4 regions of the Nonomuraea sp. B10E15 genome follow, and region 3 is predicted to be linked to each of the others. Evidence: riboswitches for the same ligand, from Rfam matches in the RefSeq annotation. Region 3 holds a riboswitch; each other region holds the start of a gene.
What was found. A riboswitch is a leader RNA that binds a small molecule or an ion and turns the genes downstream of it on or off. The one in region 3 is predicted to bind cyclic di-AMP.
Positions count from the first base shown of each region.

Region 1: linked by a shared signal. The riboswitch ahead of ABGB14_RS34310 (C40 family peptidase) and the one ahead of ABGB14_RS45230 (GH25 family lysozyme) in region 3 are both predicted to bind cyclic di-AMP.
Region 2: linked by a shared signal. The riboswitch ahead of ABGB14_RS29795 (hypothetical protein) and the one ahead of ABGB14_RS45230 (GH25 family lysozyme) in region 3 are both predicted to bind cyclic di-AMP.
Region 4: linked by a shared signal. The riboswitch ahead of ABGB14_RS06565 (C40 family peptidase) and the one ahead of ABGB14_RS45230 (GH25 family lysozyme) in region 3 are both predicted to bind cyclic di-AMP.

Region 1 is NZ_JBDPMB010000016.1:108,195-110,383, forward strand. It holds gene ABGB14_RS34300 (RDD family protein) at 1-175, opposite strand, end outside; gene ABGB14_RS34305 (amino-acid N-acetyltransferase) at 261-830, opposite strand; cyclic di-AMP (ydaO/yuaA leader) riboswitch at 1,101-1,242, shown strand; gene ABGB14_RS34310 (C40 family peptidase) at 1,249-2,189, shown strand, end outside.
Region 2 is NZ_JBDPMB010000012.1:171,088-173,276, forward strand. It holds gene ABGB14_RS29785 (class I SAM-dependent methyltransferase) at 1-176, shown strand, start outside; gene ABGB14_RS29790 (DUF5302 domain-containing protein) at 252-452, shown strand; cyclic di-AMP (ydaO/yuaA leader) riboswitch at 616-750, shown strand; gene ABGB14_RS29795 (hypothetical protein) at 928-1,455, shown strand; partial or broken gene ABGB14_RS29800 (alpha/beta hydrolase) at 1,477-2,049, shown strand; gene ABGB14_RS29805 (helix-turn-helix domain-containing protein) at 2,069-2,189, opposite strand, start outside.
Region 3 is NZ_JBDPMB010000031.1:8,726-10,914, reverse strand. It holds gene ABGB14_RS45235 (isocitrate lyase/phosphoenolpyruvate mutase family protein) at 1-308, shown strand, start outside; gene ABGB14_RS45230 (GH25 family lysozyme) at 363-1,085, opposite strand; cyclic di-AMP (ydaO/yuaA leader) riboswitch at 1,099-1,242, opposite strand; gene ABGB14_RS45225 (SDR family oxidoreductase) at 1,511-2,189, opposite strand, start outside.
Region 4 is NZ_JBDPMB010000001.1:1,423,735-1,425,923, forward strand. It holds gene ABGB14_RS06560 (C40 family peptidase) at 1-585, shown strand, start outside; cyclic di-AMP (ydaO/yuaA leader) riboswitch at 982-1,144, shown strand; gene ABGB14_RS06565 (C40 family peptidase) at 1,218-1,739, shown strand; gene ABGB14_RS06570 (hypothetical protein) at 1,867-2,189, shown strand, end outside.

The sequences.
Region 1 (2,189 bases), on a different contig from region 3:
GCTGCTGACCATAGGGGGGCTGTTGCCCGTAGGCGTCGTCCGCCCGGTAGCCGACCACAGTGACGTCGGGGTCGGGCTCGCCGGGGTGGCGGCCCGGAGCCTGCTGGCCGTAGTGGGGAGGCGCAGCGTTCTCGCCGGATTCGTCTTGTGGGTACGGCGGCTGTCCGGTGCTCACCGTGTCACCTCGCTTCGAGTGCGCGCGTGGCACGTGTCAGGACACATGCCTGTGCTGCCCAACGTATCGACATAGGTATCAACAATCACCTTTCCATGTGGTCAAGGTCCGCGTCACCCGACGACAGATGGAGCAGCATGCGGGTGTTGCCCAGGGTGTTCGGCTTGACGTGTTCCAGGTCGAGGAACTCCGCTACACCCTCGTCATACGAGGCCAGCAGCTCGGCGTAGACCTCGGGGGAGACCGGCGTGCCCTGGATGCGGCGAAAACCATGCCTCGCGAAGAAGTCGACCTCAAAAGTAAGACAGAATACACGTTGCAGACCAAGATCTTTGGCCTGCTGGATGAGCGCTGAGACGATCCGGTGACCGACGCCCGCGCCGCGGCATTCGGGATCGACGGCCACCGTGCGGACCTCTGCGAGGTCCTCCCAGAGCACGTGGAGCGCGCCACAGCCGACGATCTGCCCGCCACGCTCGGCCACCCAGAACTCCTGCACGTCTTCGTACAGCGTCACCGTGGCCTTCTTCAGGAGCCGCGAGCCCGCGCCCGCATAGGTGTCGACCAGGCGCCTGACCCCCCGCACGTCAGGCGTGCGCGCACGCCGGACCACCACCGCGGTCTCGGGCACAGTCAGTTCGGCCACCTGCTCCATGGCTCTCCAGAGTACAGATGTCATTACGGCTCGGACCTAACTCACATCTCTCCGCCCATCCTGTTACATCTCGTGGCCGAGCGAGCACGGCGTCGCGCCGGGCGATCGTTCGGGAGTAAGCGCCACATACGGTCACTCCTGCCCGACTGGCACCGAGACCACCTCGTGACCCTTCGGTTGCGAAACCTCTACGGAGTTGGCAGTTCTGGTTGAGCAGGAACCCGGAGTGCATTAGTGTCCAGCGACGATGATCCCCGCGTGTCGCGCGCGGGGGGAAGCACGCTCAATTCCCTCAGGGAAGCCGGGGACCCGCCGGTGGCGACCGCCACCACGGGGTGAATCCGAGTTTTTCGGTAGGGCTGCTCCGGCCCGAACCCGTCAGCTAACCCGGTAGGCGTCTATGAGAGGAGCCTGGTTGGTGAAGCGCACGCTCAACCGTGGGAGGAAGTCGGCGGGCAAGCACGCCCGCCCCCCGGAACGCGCCCTGTCGCGTCACCGCCTCGGTGTGGCGAGTTTCACAGTCGCCGCGCTGCTGTTCTCGGTTCCCACCGTCCCGGCGTCCGCCGACCCCAAGCCCTCGCTCAAAGACCTCGCCACGCGGGTCGAGAAGATGCACGTCGAGATCGAGACGCTGACCGAGCAGTACAACGGGCAGCGGGAGAAGCTGAAGACGGCCAAGAAGGCCGCCGAGGCCGCGCAGAAGACGCTGACGGCCAGCGAGACAGACCTGGCGGCCAAGCGTGCCAAGGCCGTCCTGCTCGCCCAGAACGCCTACATCACGGGCGGTCTGAGCCGTGCGCTGGCGTTCACCTCATCCGAGGACCCCGGCAACTTCCTCGACCGCGCCGCGACCACGTTCGCGATCGAGCAGCGGCAGGGCGAGGAGCTCAACCAGCTCACCAAGGCCAGGAAGGCCGCCGAGCGCGCCAGGGCGAGCGCCAAGTCGCGCATCAGCGAGGTCGAGAAGATCGTCAAGGACCTCGACGCCAAGCGCGGCAAGATCAGCAAGCTGGTCGCCAAGGTCGAGAGCAACCTGTTCAGGCGGGCGCTGGGCGAGGCCGGTCGTCCCGGCACCCGCGCCACCCGCGTCAACCTGCCGATCGCGGGCAGCGGAAAGGCCGCGCAGGCGGCACGGTGGGCGCTCACGCAGCAGCTCAAGCCGTACGTCTGGGGAGCAGAGGGTCCTGGCTCCTACGACTGCTCCGGCCTGGTGATGGCGGCCTACCAGCGGGTGGGCATCTCGCTGCCGCACTACACAGGCAACCAGTGGACGGCCGGGCGGCACATCTCACGCGACGAGATGCGTCCAGGCGACCTGGTGTTCTTCTACAGCGACCTGCACCACGTGGGCATCTATCT
Region 2 (2,189 bases), on a different contig from region 3:
CCGCCCACGGGCCTGGAGGGCGGCGGCGTCCCGCCGACGGCCGGGAACTGGTCGTGGCGGAGGCGGTCCGGCACGGTCTGCGCCAGGCCGGCGAGACCACGTTCGTGGGTCACGGGCAGGGGCGGGACGGGCCGGACCCGGTGTTCCGGCTGCTGGCGTTCACCCGCGACGGGTGACAGGGCGGAGTCGGTTTCGCATCGAAAGCGACGCCGTGCGAAGCTGTGGTTGTCCCCAACACCATGGAGGTCCTCATGGCGGAATCACCGGAGCCGGAAGTCAGCGAAACTCCCGAGGACGAGATGAAGCGCAAGTTCCGCGAAGCACTGGAGCGCAAGCGCAACCAGCACGCGGGCTCCGGCGCTGGTGGCAGGGGCGTCGACCCATCGAAGATTCACGGGGCGCACGGCCCGGCTGCGAGTAAGAGATCGTTCAGGCGCAAGAGCGGCGGCTGAGCCGGAAAGGACTGAGGGGGTACGGCATGCCGTACCCCCTTTCGTATTCCCGCGCAAGGTAGATCTTTGCCCGGTTCATGGCGAATCGTTTGCGTATGTCCGATTCGCTGCTAGAGTTGCCGCCATTACCAGCCGGTGACCTGGCCCTTACCCAAGAGAGGGCCTCCGGCTGGCGCCGAATCCCGACTCGATCGGGAACCGGGGACCCACCTCACTGGGGTGAATCCGGCCCGTGCCGGTAGGGCATCTCCACGCCCGAACCCGTCAGCTAACCCGGTAGGTGTGATGGAGAGGACAGAACGCATGTATGACCGCAGCGCACCCCCGAATCGCGTAGCGCCGGCCGCCGCCTGAGCGGCCTCCCTTCCCCCCTTTCTTTCCCTCGCCCGATGTAGTCGCTCGGGCGTGCCGCAGCGCCGTGCCCTCTTGCCGGCGTGCCTCCCCCTCGTCCCCTCGCGAAGGACTTCACACTTTCATGTCTCCCCGTTTTGGCCTGCGTTCCCTTGCCCTGCTCACCGCCTCCGCCGTCGGCTCGATGAGCGTCGTCTGCACCGCGGCACACGCCGATCCCGGCGCCGAGGAGAAGGCCCTGTACAAGGGCTCCACCACGGCGTCGTACTTCTGGGACGACGGCTCGGGCAGGGCGGGCGACACCGGCCTGCCCGCCAGCGGCAAGCCGATGCAGAAAGGCATGGCCGCCAGCCCGAGCTGGCCGCTGCTGACCGAGGGGTACGTGATCTACAAGGGCAAGAAGATGCCCTTCTTCGTCGGGGACAGAGGGCCGGGGGAGCCCTCCAGCCGCGGCATCATGCTGGATCTCGACGCCAAGACGTTCGCCGACCTGACCGGCGGCACCTTCAACTCCCGCTCGCTGATGGTCAACGGCAACGGCGGCAAGGGGCACATCAAGATCGACTATGTCATCACCAAGTGGGGTGACGGCCTGGGCAAGAAGGGGCGGCCGGTGCCCTTCTCGACCGGCGCCTACGCCCGGCGGGGCTGACTTTACGAACGCGACACCGCGGGCTTCATGGACGCCATCGGCTGGCCGGCCGCCCACGTGGTCGGCGCGTCCATGGGCGGGATGATCGCCCAGTCCCTGGCCATCCGGCATCCGGCACGGGTGCTGACCCTGACCTCGATCATGTCGACGCCCGGCCACACGGTCGCTCCGCCGACGGAGGCCGCGTTCGCGGCCCTGACCGCCCGCCCCGCCGCCGAGCGCGCGGCCGTCATGGCGCAGGCGCTGGAGACGTACGCGGTGATCGGCTCGCCCGGCTACGCGATGGACCGGGAGCGGGTCGTCCGGAGGGCCGGGCGCGCGTTCGACCGCTGCTTCGACCCGGCGGGCACGGGCCGGCAGCTGGCCGCGATCATGGCTTCGGGTGACCGTACGGACCTGCTGGCGAGCCTCACCATGCCGGCGCTGGTGCTGCACGGGGAGGACGACCCGCTGGTCCCGGTCGAGGGCGGCCGGGCCACGGCGGCGGCCATTCCCGGCGCCCGGCTGGTGACCTATCCGGGCATGGGACACGACCTGCCCGAGCCGCTCTGGCCGGAGATCGCCCGCGAGATCACCAAGCTGACCGCCGCCTGACCGCGCGGCCGCTCCCGGGCTACGCGGACCGCTCCCGGCGCCGGAGGATCTCGGCCACGTGGGTCTCGGCCCACGCGGCCACCGCCGCGATCGGGGTGTGCAGGGAGCGGCCGAGGTCGGTCAGCCCGTACTCCACCCGC
Region 3 (2,189 bases):
TCGACGTGTTCCTGACCGGCTCCACCTCGACCGAGGAGGTCGCCGAGCGCGGGCGCCGTTACCTTGAGGCCGGCGCCGACTGCGTCTACCCCATGATGGCCCCGTCGGAAGAGGTGGTCGGCGACCTCGTCAAGGCCGTCCCCGGGCCGGTCAACGTCGCCTGCATGCCCGGCATGGACCTGGGCAGGCTGGCCTCCCTCGGCGTCGCCCGCGTGTCCTTCGGCCCGCTGACGTACCTGACCGCGCTGGAGGCGCTCAAGACGATGGCGGCTCGCATCCGCGCGGGTCAGGACCCGTACGGGGCCTGACCCGCGGCGGGCGGGCGGGAGCCTCCGCGGAGGTTCCCGCCCGCCCGGACCCGGTCAGGCGGACGTGCGGCCCAGGGCGCGCAGCTCGTCGGGGGAGAGCGCCGAGACGTTCTGGTCGATGGGGGAGTCGGAGTACTGGTGGATGGTCCAGGTCTTCCAGTCGGCGGGCGGCGTCACCGTGCCCTTCGGCTTGCTGTAGTGGGCCACCCACAGCGGGTACTCGGCCAGGCCCTTGCCGTAGGTGTCGGCGAAGTTCCAGCCGCTGTAGAACATCGGGGTGACCCCGGTCTCGGCCTTCACGTGCGACAGCCACGCCTTGGCCCAGGCGTTGACCTCCTCGACGGACTTGCCGTCGGTGGTCTCCAGGTCCAGCACCAGCAGGTCGCCGGGCTTGGAGGGCTGGGAGTTCACCATGGACAGGAAGTGCTCGGCCTCGGCGATGGGGTCGTTGCCGGGGTGTGCGTAGTGGTACGCCCCGCGCACGATGCCCTTCTTGCCCAGCTCGCTCCAGTGCCTGGCGAAGGCGGCGTCGCGGAAGTCGGTGCCCTCGGTGGCCTTGATGATGCCGAACTGCGCGGGGCTGGCGGCCCAGTCGTGCAGCGGCTGGTGGTTGGACACGTCCTGGCCGTAGGTGAGCGTGCGCTGCTCGGCCGCCTGGGCCGAGCCCGGCTCGACGGGCGACGCGTGCGCGGGCAGGTTCGCGCCCGCGATGGCGGTGGTCCCGGCCAGCAGGGCGCCGGCGGCGGACAGGGTGAGACGTCGCGTGAGTTCGCGCATGGGGGGGATCGACTCCTTGCTTCCATGTGCCTACCGGGTTAGCTGACGGGTTCGGGCTTGGAAGTGCCCTACGCGCGCAGCCCTCGGCTGGCGTGCGATTCACCCCGGAAAGGTGGGTCCCCGGCTCCGCGCTGTGCGGATTCGGCCTGTCAACGTCGCGGCAAACGGTTCGGCAAGCGTTCGCCTGTGCCGTATGCCGTAATCCCAAGAAGGTATATAACGCCCCATAAACGCTGCAAGTGGTACAAATCCCCAGGCAATGTCGTTTGCCATAGTAAAGCCCTGGATCGCCGCTCTCGCAGGCGTTCCAGGGCTTTGGCAAAGTTTTTCCGGCACCGTACGCGGGTCCCGCCGGAACGGGGCCCGTGATACTCCTGTGACGTGAGCGGGCGGGCGTACCGCCTTCCGGCGCCGGGGCTCTCCGCCTACCGTTGCCCGGCGAGCCAGTCGTCGAACGTGGTCGGCGCGATGCGCGCGCCCTCGCCGGGCAGCAGCACGTCGCCCGCCATCGCCGGGCCGAAGATTCCCGACCACGTCGGCACGAGCCGCACCGTACGGCCCCGCGCCTCGTGGGTGCGCCGGGCCATGTCCACCAGGTCCTGCGGCTCGGGGCCCGCGACGTCGGCGTACCGCCCCCGAGGCTCCCCGGTCGCGAGCTCGGCGAGGACGCCGGCCACCTCGGCGGGCGCGATCGGCTGCACGAGCAGCGGCGCGATCGTGGCGACGCCGTCCTGCTCCGTCCAGCCCGCCACCATTTCGGCGAAGTCGTGGAACTGCGTGACCGGCACGATCGTCCACGGCACCGGCCCGGCGGCCACGAGGCGCTCCTGCTCCCGCTTGCCGGCGTAGTGGGCGTTGCCCTCGACGCGATGGATCCCGACGATCGACAGCAGGACGTGGTGGCGCACCCCCGCCCGCTCCTCGGCGGCCAGCAGGTTGCGCGTGGTGGCGCCGAAGAACGCCACCGTCTCCTCCGGGCCGGCCGCCGGCGCGTTGATGGCGTCGACGACCGCCTCCGCACCGGCCAGGGCGTCGTCGAGCCCGACGCCGGTCGCCAGGTCCACGCCGAGCGAACGGCTGATGCGCACGACCTCGTGGCCGTCG
Region 4 (2,189 bases), on a different contig from region 3:
CGCTCGGAGAAGCTGGCGGCGTTCGACCGGGAGAACCGCGGGCTGAAGAAGGAACGTGACAAGGCGCAGGGTGCCCTGCGGTCGGCCGACGAGGTCCGCGGCGAGGTCGAGAAGGAGCGCAAGGAGATCCTCGGCCTGATCGCCAAGCAGAAGAAGCTCCTGAAGAAGCTGGGCGCCTACAAGACCGGTGACCCGAACAGCACCGGCATCGCGTACACGGGACCGGCGTCGGGGAACGCCGCAGCGGTGCTGCGGTTCGCGTTCGCGCAGGTCGGCAAGCCGTACGTGTTCGGCGGGACAGGGCCGGGCGGCTACGACTGCTCGGGGCTGACGCAGGCGTCATGGCGGGCCGCGGGCGTGTCCTTGCCGAGGACGACGTGGGCGCAGTGGGCGTGGGGCGCCAGCCGCAAGGTGTCGCTGAACGCGCTCCAGCCCGGTGATCTCATCTTCAGCGAGGGTCTGGGGCACGTCAGCATCTATGCGGGCAACGGGAAGATCGTCCATGCGCCGCAGACGGGCGACGTGGTCAAGGTCGTCAGCCTCTCCGCCTACGGCCGCAGCCTCGTGGGCGCCGTCCGCCCATAATTCCGTCCCCTCCTTCTACGACGCACCATCGTTGCCGTCGTGCGGGCGGTCCGCGATCACGTTCCGCATCCTCCTGATCACCTTAGGTCGAGATCATACGAGGCGGAATGTGACAAACGCGACATCTGACCCCTGACAAGACGGATGTTTCGCGAATGTGAGCAGGGTCACTTTTTGGTAACGACGCCCCCTGTTCCAACAGGGGTTCGGGAGTTTACTGAGGCCTGAGTCGATCTTTACAGCCTGACTCGGCTTTTGCTGATCCTTGACCGTTCCGCGTAGCTTCTGGCGTCGTCGCGGTGCACAAGCCATGGCGCCGTGAACCCGCATCGGTCCCTCCCGGTGTGAAGACAGATGAAGATCCGCTGGTCATCGCCGCGACATCCCCATGACACGGGCGATGACCTGCCGAATCCGTGCAGTCAGGAGGCACGGAACCGGGGACCCAGCGATCCCAGTTCCCCAGGGATCAGGGGTGAATCGGCGCGCCATCGCGCCGTAGGGCGACTTCCAGGCCCGAATCCGACAGCTAACCCGGTAGGCGTTCGTGGAAGACCCAAGGAGAAATCCTGTCTACCTCCCTGCACAACCCCCGTCTGTCCCGCCTTGCCCTGCCTGGCGTCGTGCTCACGATGACCGTGACGGCCGGAGGCCTGGTCCTCCACGCCCCCACGGCTCAGGCGGCGACGAGGAGCGACACGGCCGGCGTCTCCTCGGTGAGGGCGGCCACCGCCGCCACCACCGCGAAGTCGGCCAAGGCCGCTCGCAAGCGGGCAAAGACCGCTCGGCAGAAGGTGAAGGCCGGCAAGGCCATCGCCGTGGCCAAGAACCAGATCGGTGACCCGTATCGTTACGGCGCCACAGGCCCTGGTTCGTTCGACTGCTCCGGCCTCGTCCAGTACGCCTGGAAGAAGGCCGGGGTGAAACTCCCGCGCGTGGCGAGCAGCCAGTTCGCCGGCATCAGGAACAAGGTCTCCTGGCGCAACCTCAAGCCCGGGGACCTCATGTTCTTCAACGGGCTCGGCCACGTGGGCATGTACGTCGGCAAGGGCAAGATGATCCATTCGCCGCGGACAGGCGAACGGGTGCGCATCGACAAGCTGGGCGGATGGCGCAAGTCGTCGTTCGTCGGCGCGGTCCGTCCCGGCCTCTGATGAGGCCCCGCCCGGGCCCGGGAGACCTTCCGGAGCCCGGGCGGGCTCCCGTGGCAGCCCGTCCTCACGCTCGTCGGCGGCCCCTCGTAGAGGGCCGGCCCTGATCGGGCCCACTACGATCGGCAGCGTGTCCGAGCAGGTGAGCCGACGAGCCGCGCTGGCCGCGCTCCTCCTCCTCGGCCTCGCCGCCGACGCGCCCGCCCCCGGATCGCCCGTCTTCCCCGCGCACGCCCGTGACCTGTGGCCGGACGGCCAGGTCACCGCCCGCGGGGCACGTTCCCTCGTCACCGGCCACCGCGCCGCACCCGGCACGCTCAGCGAACTCGCCCGCCGCGCCGATTCGGCGGGGCTGCGGGTCACGGCCGTGCTCGGCCGCCCGGTGCGGCCCGTGGTCATCGTTCCCGGCTCCGCGCAGGACGCGGCCCGGCTGGCCGGCGTGGAGCGCCTCGA